One region of the Chryseobacterium cupriresistens genome, then DNA from elsewhere that is predicted to be linked to it. Evidence: riboswitches for the same ligand, from Rfam matches in the RefSeq annotation. Region 1 holds a riboswitch; each other region holds the start of a gene.
What was found. A riboswitch is a leader RNA that binds a small molecule or an ion and turns the genes downstream of it on or off. The one in region 1 is predicted to bind S-adenosylmethionine.
Positions count from the first base shown of each region.

Region 2: it holds a riboswitch for S-adenosylmethionine, as region 1 does, so the genes downstream of both, ACLI50_RS21620 (alpha/beta fold hydrolase) here and ACLI50_RS20020 (TonB-dependent receptor plug domain-containing protein) in region 1, are expected to answer to the same signal.
Region 3: it holds a riboswitch for S-adenosylmethionine, as region 1 does, so the genes downstream of both, ACLI50_RS16335 (SusC/RagA family TonB-linked outer membrane protein) here and ACLI50_RS20020 (TonB-dependent receptor plug domain-containing protein) in region 1, are expected to answer to the same signal.
Region 4: it holds a riboswitch for S-adenosylmethionine, as region 1 does, so the genes downstream of both, ACLI50_RS20880 (TonB-dependent receptor plug domain-containing protein) here and ACLI50_RS20020 (TonB-dependent receptor plug domain-containing protein) in region 1, are expected to answer to the same signal.

Region 1 covers NZ_JBKKJT010000010.1:39,410-42,594, reverse strand. The annotation lists gene ACLI50_RS20020 (TonB-dependent receptor plug domain-containing protein) at 1-1,774, opposite strand, end outside; SAM-I-IV-variant riboswitch at 2,071-2,168, opposite strand; gene ACLI50_RS20015 (outer membrane beta-barrel protein) at 2,287-3,185, shown strand, end outside.
Region 2 covers NZ_JBKKJT010000012.1:108,322-111,506, reverse strand. The annotation lists gene ACLI50_RS21625 (ACT domain-containing protein) at 1-481, opposite strand, end outside; gene ACLI50_RS21620 (alpha/beta fold hydrolase) at 487-1,425, opposite strand; SAM riboswitch class I at 1,486-1,593, opposite strand; gene ACLI50_RS21615 (MGH1-like glycoside hydrolase domain-containing protein) at 1,782-3,185, shown strand, end outside.
Region 3 covers NZ_JBKKJT010000005.1:418,399-421,583, reverse strand. The annotation lists gene ACLI50_RS16335 (SusC/RagA family TonB-linked outer membrane protein) at 1-1,198, opposite strand, end outside; SAM riboswitch class I at 1,282-1,380, opposite strand; gene ACLI50_RS16330 (type II 3-dehydroquinate dehydratase) at 1,625-2,032, shown strand; gene ACLI50_RS16325 (hypothetical protein) at 2,097-2,534, shown strand; gene pckA (phosphoenolpyruvate carboxykinase (ATP)) at 2,584-3,185, opposite strand, start outside.
Region 4 covers NZ_JBKKJT010000011.1:92,426-95,610, forward strand. The annotation lists gene ACLI50_RS20875 (alpha-amylase family glycosyl hydrolase) at 1-1,493, shown strand, start outside; SAM riboswitch class I at 1,753-1,857, shown strand; gene ACLI50_RS20880 (TonB-dependent receptor plug domain-containing protein) at 1,951-3,185, shown strand, end outside.

The DNA of each region.
Region 1 (3,185 bases):
TTACATTGGTTGCCACCTTATAATTGAATGTAGATCCGAAGTCTGAATAATTCTCATACCGTACAGCTCCTTCCAATAACCATCTATCGGTAATTTCCAGTTCTGCATCAGCATAAGCTGCAATACTGTTTCTGTTTCCGGAAACTGCATTTTCAGGACTGAAGCCGGGGAAAACCTGAGCACCTGCGGGTCTTACACTTCCAAAAAAATCGGTTACTTTTTCATTTTCAGGGGTTTTGGCTGTTACTACCCGGCCATAGATATCGTAGGAAGCATAAGAGTTTTCTTTTCCGGCATTTACTTTATAATTCTCGTGTCGGTATTCACCACCAAACGCAATGTTCAACCCTTTCAGAACATCATATTTCTTAGAGAAATCAAGGTTGACAGTATTTTGTGAGAATTCAGATCCTCCAGCATCAAAGGTTCTTGGAGAACTATCTGTAAGTGATGCATTAAAAGTATTGACAACACCAAAACCGAAAACATTTTTCCCGAATGTGTTACTGAAATCCACATTCCAGCCATCCCATTTTCCTTTAATTCCGGCTGCAAGGGAATAATCATTTACAGTGGCTTCAATCTGAGGCAGATATCCGTTGGGAGTAACTGCATTGATATTCCTTTCATTATTTGGAAGCCTGTAAAATCCTCCTGCATTACCAAGACGGTAACTGTAGCCACCAAATGAATAAACCTTCCAATCCTCATTTACAGGAATTTCAGAATTGAAGAAGAGCTGTCCGGACTGCAGTTTAGACTGCCCTGCTCTCAAACTGAAATCTTTTCTCTCCAATCCTCTGTAATTAAGCTCCTCAGAGGTAAAATCTTTACCCAATATTTTTTGAAGCTCAGAAATGCTGTTTGCCCCGGAAATCTGAGATTGAAAATCAGGTGCAAAATATCCAACCTTAGTTGCATACTGTTTAATGGTATTGATGATTTGCTGAGTATTGGAAGTATTGGTAATGTTTTTATACAAGCCGTCAATATTCACTCCATCCTGTAATGCCCGGTAATTAATGGCATTATAGGCGTTGAAAATATCTCCTTCCCTCACTCCTGCTCTGGAATAAGGATCACGGTATTGGGCGGAACCGGTAACATTAAAAAATCCGGTTTTACCTATTTTAGTGCCATAATTAAGGTCTACAGAAACAGTCTGTCCGTCTACCCCTCCGGAGAAATTATTGGCAACAGGTGAAGCATATCCCCCTAAGAATACCTGTCCGGAAAATCCCAGCCTTTTTTTCAGTCCGAGGTTTAGCACCCCCGCAATGGCATCAGATCCATACTGGGCAGCAGCTCCATCCCTTAAAACTTCTATTTTTTCCAATGCAAAAGCAGGAATAGCATTAAGGTCGGTTCCCACAGAACCTCTTCCCGGCGTAAGGGTAACATTAATCAGTGAAGACTGATACCTTCTTTTTCCGTTGAGTAATACCAAAACCTGATCCGGTCCTAATCCTCTCAACAGTGCCGGATCCACAAAATCAGTTCCGTCATTTACAGTATGTGATGTGGATGAAAATGAGGGTACGATATAGTTTAAAGCCTGGCTGATATTATTCGTCGGGCTCTGTTTTAAAATTTTAGATATATTAATGATGTCCACCGGAACAGGAGTATCGGTCAAAGATCTTCCGGAACCCCTTGATCCAAGGATAACCACATCTTCTATTTTCTTCGATTGTAAAGTGTCCGTCTGTGCGTAATAAAATGAAGAAATAAGCACGATAGAAGGAATAAAAATTCTTTTTTTGAAATTATGCATGTTTGTTGTGTACTTTTTTGTTGATGAAATTTGTTTTTTAAGCAATACAGATCCTGTAGCCCTAAATTGTAAGGTTACCATAGAATTCGAAATGTTTGTATTATTTTTTAGAAATAGAAAAGGCTAGAAACAACAACACATGCGCATGTAGAAATGGCATGAGAACATATCAGAGTAATGAAGGCTCACTTCATGATCTGAAGAATAAAAAATTACTGATGGAATGTGATTTCCCTTGTCTTTAAACATTTGATTTTAACTTTAAAACAAAAATTCAAGATGGGAGTAATGATAGAATGATAAACATTTTTTCCGGAAGATCCGGCTTATCGATTGCAGCACCTTGCTTGTTTTTGCAGGTTGCTATCCCATCTAGAGATTCTTGATAATTACCTGGCAAAGATATAATTATTTCCGAAATAAAAAAAATTTAGCCTAAATTTTCGATTTTCAACATTTTAGCGTAACAAATTATCTTTTTCAGCGTCTAACCGGATAACAGTAAAAACATTATGAAAAAAACAATTTTCGCTTTATCCTTATTAAGTTCTGTTCTTATTTTTTCTCAGGAAAAAAATAAGAAACCTCAGGAAAAGCAAATTGAAGGCGTAGTCATTACCAAAACTAAAAAAGCCGTTGAACAAAAAGCAGACCGTACTATTTTTGACTTTTCTGAGCAGCCTCAGCTGAATAACGGAAACGTTCTGGAAGGAATTAAAAAACTTCCGGGACTTGTATCTACCGATATTGCCGGGATGATGTATCAGGGAAAAATGCTGGAAGTATATCTTAACGGAAGACCTCTGAACATCACTTCCAATGAATTGAACTCCTTCCTTGAAGGAATGCCGGCCAATTCCGTAGAGAGAATTGAAGTGATCACCCAGCCAGGTGCTGAGTTTCCGGCAACTTCCGGAGGTGCCATCATGAATATCATCACCAACAAAAATGCAAATAAATATTTAACCGCTACGTATTCAGGGAATTATTCTTTTACAAATTACGACAAGTATAGAAGCAGAACGACCAACTCCGTTAATTTAAATGCCAGAAATAAATATTTCGGATGGCAGCTGAATGTTGGGCAGAATTACCGTGAAAGTATGCTGAATGGCCAGCAGGATGAGCTTCTAACAAGCCATACCGATAGATACGCACGCGGATATTTTGCAAAATCCGGATTAACTTTTGATCTGGGACAGGACAGGTTATTATTGAACTACGATATTTATCACAATAATAATGACAACTATACTTTAAGTGACGGGCATGGAGATTTACCGTTCAAGAGAAACCCGAAGGATTTACAAGAAGCTTTTTATACTTCTTCTGACGTTGCCCATACCAATAATTTAAGACAGGAAGCAGTTGTAACCTATCAGAAGCGTTTTGCTGACAAATCTCAAAAACT
Region 2 (3,185 bases), on a different contig from region 1:
TGGCCAGATGAACGGTTTTCGGTTTTTTGAAAATTTCAGATTCTATGATGTTTCTTGTTTTTTCATCCTGTGAAGACGTCACTACGATATTGACTCTGTTTTCTCCTGCTACCTGGTTCAAAAGCAATGGAAAAACATTATTTCTTGCCAGCTCAGCAAAGACTTTATTAAAATCTTCTGCTACAAAACCAATGACAGAAACATTATTGATACTATAGATCTGGGAAACTTTTCCTGACTTTCTTTCTGCTTCAAATTCATCGATAAGACAAGCCACTGCCTTCTCTGCATCATTTTCATGAACCAGGATAGAAATTCCGTTTTCTACGGCCTGCTGAGAGATTACTCCTACACTGATACGCGCCAAAGTAAGCGCTTTAAAAATTCGTCCGTCAATCCCGATTTCTCCCAGGAAATCTTCTCCTTCAAATTTAACGATTGATCTGTTCTTCAAAAATTTTATTTCGTTAGCATTTTTCATTACTTCTATAAAATGTTTTTAATGATATTATTTAATTGTTGATATTCCATTAGGAAGGCATCATGCCCGTGTATAGATTGGATCTCGTGATAAGAAACATCTTTATTTTTCTCTTTTAAGTTTTCAAAACACATTCGGATTTCAGAAGCCGGGAAAAATAAATCTGTATCTACGGAGATCATGTGCATTCGTGCCTGTATGTTCTCCAGTGCTGTATCAGCAGCATTTATATTCATCAAGAGATGATTCATCAATTTGTAAGCTTTTAAACTAAATCTTTCGTTTAGTGCATTACCATGATAAACCAGCCAGTCTTCTGATTCCAGGCGTTGTTTGTCCTGATTATATTGGTTTTGAAATCTGTCATTGAGCGACTGCGGTGTTCTGTAGCACAACATGGCATGAATTCTTGCTTTCTGTAATGGTTCTTCCTTATCATTTAATAAAAATTTCTGAACCAGACACTGTGCATGAAGCCAGTCGTGTGTTCTGTAATCGCAGGCAATAGGAATAAAAATCTCAGCAAGATCCGGCTGCTGGGCAAGCATTTCCCAGGCAATACCTCCTCCCAGAGAGCCTCCTATAATGGCATATAAATTTTTGATCTGTAAAACTTCAAGTCCTTTCAGAAATATCGCAGCGATATCTGAAGGAGTAAAGTCTTCATAATCTTCAATTAAAAAATCGTCGTATCCGTTTCCTGGTATATTGAAGCACAGAACGGTATATTGATCGGTATCAACAATCTGATTTTTTCCCACCAGCTGTTTCCACCAGCCTTTTTCTCCGGATACGTTTGAATTTCCGGTAAGAGCATGATTGATTAAGACAACAGGGGCTGTAAACAGATCTTTCCCAAAAAGCTGATAGCTTAATGAGATATGGTATTCCTTTTGGGAATGAGTTTGATACGTAAGATTAATATAGTTTAGTTCTGTTTTCAATTCTATTAAATTTTAATACAATTGAAAATGCCACAGGAAATGGCTGAAAAGAACTTCAGTAAGTTATCTGTCCAAAATTATTTTGGTAGAACGTAGCACCTTCTTTACTTGCGCAAAGGGTTGCTAAGGTTTCATAGGGTCTAATCCCTCAACCTTTCTTGATAACATTTTCAATATTTGAATGAACGAATGGTGCAAAGGTAGTTCTTTTCTTTTAATTTCAAAAAAAAATTATTTTAATATTTAAAAAAGCCCTTAAATACAAGTATTCCAAGAGTATATTAATAATTATTCAGATGAAAAAAATTGGAATTACTTCTCAAAAAAACTAACTTCGTATGGAAAAGTGATGAGATATGACCGCCGAAAAAGATAGATTACAAGATACCAAATGGAAAAACTGGGGACCTTATGTAAGCAACCGGCAGTGGGGAAATGTACGCGAAGATTATAGCCCGAACGGGAATGCCTGGAATTTCACCAACCATAATAATGCAGAAAGCTATGCCTACCGTTGGGGTGAAGAAGGTATTGCCGGAATTTCTGATGTAAAGCAGCTTTTATGTTTTGCTTTTTCGTTCTGGAACAAGAAAGACAAAATGGTAAAGGAACGATTCTTTGGTTTGAGCAATCCTCAGGGTAATCATGGGGAAGACATCAAAGAAATCTTTTATTATCTGGATAATACACCTACTCATAGTTATATGAAAATGGTTTATAAATATCCCATCAATGAATTTCCTTACGATGAACTTGTTGCAGAAAACGGAAGACGCAGTAAAAAGGAACCGGAATATGAAATTTTCGATACCGGAATTTTCGATAATGATGAATATTTTGATATTTTCATTGAATATTGCAAGGCCGATCACAATGATATTCTTGCCAGAGTAACGGTCTGTAACCGAAGTCAGCATGAAGCACCTATTCTGGTAGCGCCTACTGTATGGTTCAGAAACAACTGGAAATGGGGATACAACACCTATAAGGCAGAGCTTAATGCTTCTCATGACGGAAGTATCAATATTGGACACGACAGTATCTCCATTAAAAAACTTTATTCCCGAAATACCAATGCACAAAGCGTATTTTGTGATAATGAAACCAATACTTCTAAGCTTTACGGAGCTCCTGCAGGTGAAAATACATATTTCAAAGATGGCATCAATCATTTTATTACCCACCAGGCAAATACGATTAATCCCGCAAAGAAAGGGACAAAAGCTTCTTTCCTGATCGATGAGCTTATCGGAGCCGGAGAATCAAAGGTTTTTGAATTCAGATTGTGCCCGGATGAAGCCGATGAGCCTTTTGAAAACTTTGATGAAATTTTCAATACCCGGCAGACTGAAGCTGAAGAGTTTTATCAGGAAATTCAGAGTGATACCGTTAACGAAGATGAGAGAAATGTACAGAGACAGGCTTTTGCCGGGCTTCTCTGGAACAAACAGTTTTATCATTATAATATCGGAAAATGGCTGAAAGGTGATCCTAATTTTGAAGCGCCAAGAAATTTCAATGAATATGTAAGAAATACAGAGTGGAATCATCTGCATAACAAGGATATTATTTCCATGCCTGATAAATGGGAATATCCATGGTATGCAACGTGGGACCTGGCGTTTCACTGTGTTCCTTTTTCCATCATCGATGCAGAGTTTGCCAAGGGACAGCTGTTACTGCTTACGAAAGAATGGTATATGCACCCTAACGGACAGCTTCCTGCCTATGAGTGGAATATGAGTGATGTGAATCCGCCG
Region 3 (3,185 bases), on a different contig from region 1:
GATTTTGAAGTGCATTTGTAGGTCTGTATTTTCCAAAATCATAAATTGGATTTCCGTCAGCATCTAAAACGTAAGTTCCGTCTGCATTTCTTTCATAATAAGGATAGAATGAAGGAATAAACCTTGCGGCATTGATGATATTGCTTGCCTTGGAATCTGAAGAAGTTGGTGCCTGCTGAATACTGTTCGTATAACTTAAGTTTACTCCAACATTCAGCCATCTTTTAACTTCGGAATTAATTTTAAGCCTGGTATTATATCTTTTAAAACCAGATTCAATGGCCATCCCTTTATCATCCAGATAACCAAGGGAAAAGAAGTAATTACTTTTCTCACTTCCTCCGCTGATATCAAGATCCATCTGGTTTCTTGATGCCACTCTCTGTAGAATATCTCTCCAGTCATCATTCCAGAGTGGTGATGCCCCTGACAATAATTTTCCATCTGTTCCCACCGGTTTTGGATAAGCAGTTCCATATGGATTAATTCCAAGGGTAGAAACAAGATTATCTGTTGCCATCTGAGCAGCCTGCTGAGAAGAAACTTTACCGGACTGATATCCGTTTCTTAATGCTTCCCAATATAATTGAAAATATTGATCCGTGTTTACCTGTTCATAATCTTTGACAGCTCTTCCTGAGAATCCCTGGCTGATATTAAAATTTACTCTGGCTTCTCCTTTTTTTCCTGATTTTGTAGTGATGATGATAATTCCGTTTGCCCCTCTTGAACCATACAAGGCACTTGCTGTAGCGTCTTTCAAAACACTGATGGATTCAATATCACTTGGGCTGATAGAGTTAATATTTCCGTCAAAAGGAATTCCGTCTACTACGTATAAAGGATCACTGGAAGCACTGATGGAACCGATTCCTCTGATTCTGATAGTAGAAACCGCACCCGGCTGCCCTGAGGCACTGGTGGTCTGAATCCCTGCAACCTGCCCTTCCAATGCTTTGGTAATATTGGTTACAGGTCTGTTATTGATTTTATCACTGGAAATGGTGGCTACAGAACCGGTATAGCTGTTTCTTTTTGCTTTTCCGTAAGCTACCACTACGACTTCATCAAGCTCCTTTTCATGAAGACTATCTTTTTTCAGTCTGGAATTCTGTGCACTTACACTGGTGACTCCCAGAAAAAAAGCCGCAACCGGAGGTATCCAGGCTTTAGAATTAAATAAATTTTTACTAATCATAATCAATTTTATTTATCATATATTAAAATTTAACCCTTTGCAGAAAAGTCAGCAAAGGGCATCGATAAATACGATAAACCAAATGCTTATTTTTCCTTAAAAGGCTGAACGTAACACCTTGCCCCAAGGGTAGGTTGTTAAGACTTCACAGGGTCAGTTCCCTCCATCTTTCTTTATAAGCCGATCGAAATATGGTTGCAAAGCTAAAAACTTTTAGTCTACAAAACAAGTAGACTTATTATTTTTTCATGATAAATTTTTAATAATTAACATAAAATTTTAATAAAAGCCATAACAATAAGGAGTTGTAAGCTTTATCATTTATTTAAATATGACAAATATCATTATTAAAAACTCAATTGAAACAAATCTACATCACATTGAAATTTTTGGCCATTAATTAAAAAAAGTTTTTAATTTTATGGTATGAGAGTTTTAATCATCAACGGGCCTAATCTCAATCTTTTAGGCACAAGAGAACCGGAAATCTATGGAAATGTTTCTATGGAAAGTTATTTGGAAAATTTGAAATCCGAGTTTCAGGCTCATGATATAAAATATTACCAGTCTAATATTGAAGGCGAGCTTATTAACAGGCTTCAGGAGGATGACTTCGATGCAGTAGTGATCAATCCCGGGGCTTATACTCACTATTCATATGCGATTGCAGACTGTTTAAAAAATATCAGAAAACCTAAAGTAGAAGTTCATATCAGCAATATCTATAAAAGAGAGGAATTCAGACAGAAATCTGTAACAGCAGCTAATACGGATGCAGTCTTATCAGGCTTTGGAATGGATGGGTATCGGTTGGCCTTATTAAGTTTAAAATAACTTATACTTTTTTATTTAACCACGGATTTCACAGATTTTCACAGATGATTATGAAAAATAATTTATGAAGATAAAGGATAAGATTTACTGTAAAAGCATTGGGGTAAATTCCAGACAATTAACAAAAAGAAAATCTTATATCGTTGAAGAAATAAATGCTGAAAATATAAGAATCTGGAATGATGAAGGAAAGCTCAGATGGTATTCTAAGTTTTATTTCTGCTTGGAGAAAGAACCGGAAATTATTTCCATTCATATTGATGATGAAATAGTAGAGGATACTGAATCTGCTATAGAAGTCACCATTGAATTTTCTGACAAAACAAAATATTGGATGACCTTCACTACTCCAAAGTATTTAAATAAAATATTGGACGGAAAGTCTTACTTTTCTTCAAAGCATTTTATGATTATAAAATATCTGACTGAAGAATCAATCAAATCAACAGTCCTGAAACTGGATGAACAGAATCAATTGATTGAAAGTTGTAAAAAATACTAATAAGAAGCCTCATCAGTGATGAGGCTTTTTATATGTTGATTGGTAACTATTAGATAGTCTGTTCCTGCAATTGAGGTCCTGAAGCTACTAATTTTTTACCTTCTTCAGTATCACAATACTGCTCAAAGTTCTTGATATATCTTGAAGCAAGATCTTTTGCTTTTTCTTCCCATTCTGAAGCGTTCTCATAAGTATCTCTAGGATCTAGAATACCTGTAGAAACGTTTGGCAATTCAGTAGGAATTTCAAGGTTCATGATCGGAACCTGAGTTTTAGGAGCATTATCAATAGAACCGTCAATGATGGCATCAATGATTGCTCTGGTATCTTTTAGAGAAATTCTCTTTCCGGTACCATTCCAACCTGTGTTTACCAGATAAGCTTTAGCTCCGTGCTCCTTCATTTTACCGATTAATGTTTTAGAATACATTGTTGGGTGCAATGTAAGGAATGCTTCACCAAATGCTGGAGAGAAAGATGGCTGAGGTTCAGTAATTCCCCTTTCAGTTCCTGCTAATTTTGATGTATAACCGCAAAGGAAGTGGTATTGAGCCTGATCTTCATTCAGGATAGAAACCGGAGGAAGTACTCCGAATGCATCTGCTGAAAGATAAACTATCTTTTTGGCATGACCTGCTTTGGAAGGCAATA
Region 4 (3,185 bases), on a different contig from region 1:
GCCACCAGAACGGAATTGCAGTCATTCTGGATGTCGCATTTAATCACGCAACAGGACGTTCACCTCTGGTAAGACTCTGGAATATTGATCCGGATGGTGATGGCTATGGAAATGTTGCAGCCAACAACCCTTACTTTAATCAGGTTCCGAAACATTCATACAATGTATTTAACGATTTTAACCATACCAGCCTTTCAACGCAATATTATGTTGAAAGATGTCTTGAGCAATGGCTGACTGAATATCACATAGACGGATTCCGTTGGGATTTAACCAAAGGATTTACGCAAAGCTGTTCTGAAAATGATGAGGCCTGTACCAATGCCTACCAGCAGGACAGAGTGGATATCATGAAAAATTATGCTGATAAACAATGGGCCATTGATCCCAATTCTTATATGATCTTCGAACACCTTGGAACTGATGCAGAAGAACAGCAATGGGCGAATTACAGAATAGCAGAAGGAAAAGGCGTTATGCTTTGGAATAAACAGACAGATCCTTACAATCAGAATACGATGGGATATAAGGAAAACAGCAATTACGACCGAATGAACCACAGTCTTCACGGATTTACCAATATGAGTGCCGTAGGCTATGGAGAAAGCCACGATGAAGAAAGACTGATGTTTAAAAACCTTGCATACGGTGCAGCGAACGGAAGCTATGATGTAAAAAACCTGAATACCGCTCTTGAAAGAATGAAAACATTCGGGGCCACGTTCTTTACTATCCCTGGTCCGAAAATGATCTGGCAGTTTGGAGAATTAGGATATGAATTCAGCATCAACAGATGTGCAAACGGTACGATAGACAGCGGATGCAGAACCGATGAGAAACCTGTTGCATTTACGCTCGGATATGATACTGATCTGAATAGAAAGGCGGTCTACGATACATGGGCTAAAATCATCAACATCAGAAACAGTCATCAGGTCTTTAAATCGAAAACCTATAGTATAGAATCCAACAATCTTACGAACGACCCCAATGGTCTGATCACAAGAATTTATGTATATGATGCCTCTATTACAACAGGAATAAAGAATGTTGTCGTATTGGCCAATTACACGACTTCCGCACAGAATGTAGTGCCTTATTTCCCTTACACAGGTCAATGGCAGAATCTGATGGACAACAGTATTTCAAATGTAGCTTCCACAACAGCTCCAATCACTTTACAATCGGGAGAATTTAGAATCTTTGGTAATTACGCGGGTGCTTTGTCAACAGCAGATGTCAATGCCGCCAACAAATTATCTCTTCAGATTGCAGATAATCCTGTCCGAAATGGAATCGCTAAACTGGTTTTCAATAAAGCAAAAAATGGGGAAATTTCAATTTTTGATATGACCGGTAAAAAACTGGATACTTTCAAACTCGATAAAGAGAGCGGAACTTATAATTTGAAGGTTGATTATCCGGCAGGCACGTATCTTGTGCGGTTGAAATCAGATACAGGAATAGCCATTCAAAAGATGATTATTAAATAAAACAAAAGATTTAGTTGTCTAGACTTATAAAAAATATTTAATATCTTAAAAACCATTAAGAAGGTTTAAGAAATAAAGTATAGTTAAGGTTAATCATTCTGATTTTTAAGTTTCTCTTAATCCTTTTAAACTCTTATTAAATCTTAATGGTTCAAAAATAAAAAGTTTAAACAAGTTCCATACAAAATAAAAGGCAAATTTGCAGATCAGCAGATTTGCTTTTTTTGTAAGTTCAGAAAAATAGTCTACTTTTGCCGTAGATTTATCAAGAAAGGTGGAGGGATTTGGCCCGGTGAAACCTTAGCAACCTGCACAATTCCAGCGTGTAAAGGTGCTAATTCCAACCCTTTGGGAGAGATAATTGAAGTCAATACTCTATATGAATTCCATTTCTTGAAGTCTTGTGTATCTGCGGAAAGATCCGTCAGATTGGTAGTATTAATTGGCAAGAACAAAAATGAAAAAATTAAGCACAGCTGTACTATTGCTTGGAGCAATTCTGGTAGCTGCTCAGGAAAGTGAGGAAAAAGGAAAACAGATCGAAGATATTATCATCGTCGGAAACCGTAATGTCAAAAGAACAAAGCTGGAGACACCGGTTCCTGTAGATGTAATTAATATTGACAAAATCCAGAGAAGTTCTCCCCAAATGACTGCTCAGGATCTCCTTAATTATGTGATTCCGTCGTTTAATGCAGTGAGGCAGTCTGCTTCTGATGGCACAGAGCATATTGATCCCGTAACATTAAGAGGAATGGGCCCTGATCAGGTTCTCGTATTGCTTAACGGAAAAAGAAGACATACAACCTCATTGGTCAATTATCAGAATACTGTAGGAAATGGTTCCGTAGGAACAGATTTGAGTACCATTCCCGTAATTGCTATTGATAGAATAGAAGTGTTAAGAGACGGAGCTGCTGCACAATATGGTTCTGATGCTATTGCCGGAGTGATCAACATAATTCTTAAGAAAAATGCCGGAGCTTCAGCAAGCCTTACTTACGGATTAAGTGGAAGAAATGATGGAGATACGTATCAGGCAGGAGTCAACTACGGAGCTTCATTAGGAAAGAAAGACGGTTATATCAATCTTTCCCTGCAATTAAGCCACAGAGGAAAAACCACAAGAACTCAAAATCACGATCTGGATATTTTCGGAGATAATTTTGCGTATGAATTTGCAGGTGACGCTGAAGCGGTAAAAGCAGCCAGAGCTGCGGATGATGCCGAAATTGAAAAAAGAGGGTTGACCCGTGATGATTTCAATTTTCAGATCGGAGATGCCCAGATCAGACAGGGACAGTTGTTTTTCAATTCAGAATATCCCTTTAATGATCATTTTAAACTCTATTCTTTCGGAGGATTCAGTATTAAAGAAGGAGAAGGGTTTGGTTTCAGAAGACTGCCAAGCGAAAAGTCTAATGTGGTTTCATCCATTTATCCGAACGGTTTTCAGGCGGTTCTTGGGTCTCAGGTATATGATGTTTCCTATGCTGTAGGTGCAAAATATAATGTTAACAACTGGCTATTTGACCTTAGTAATACATTCGGGAGCAATACCTTCAATTATAAGGTAAGCAACACCAATAATGCTTCTCTGGGAGCAAAATCACCCACAAGTTTTTATGCAGGCGCCCATAGTTTCCTTCAGAATACCATTAATCTTGATGTTTCTAAAAATATAAACCGTTT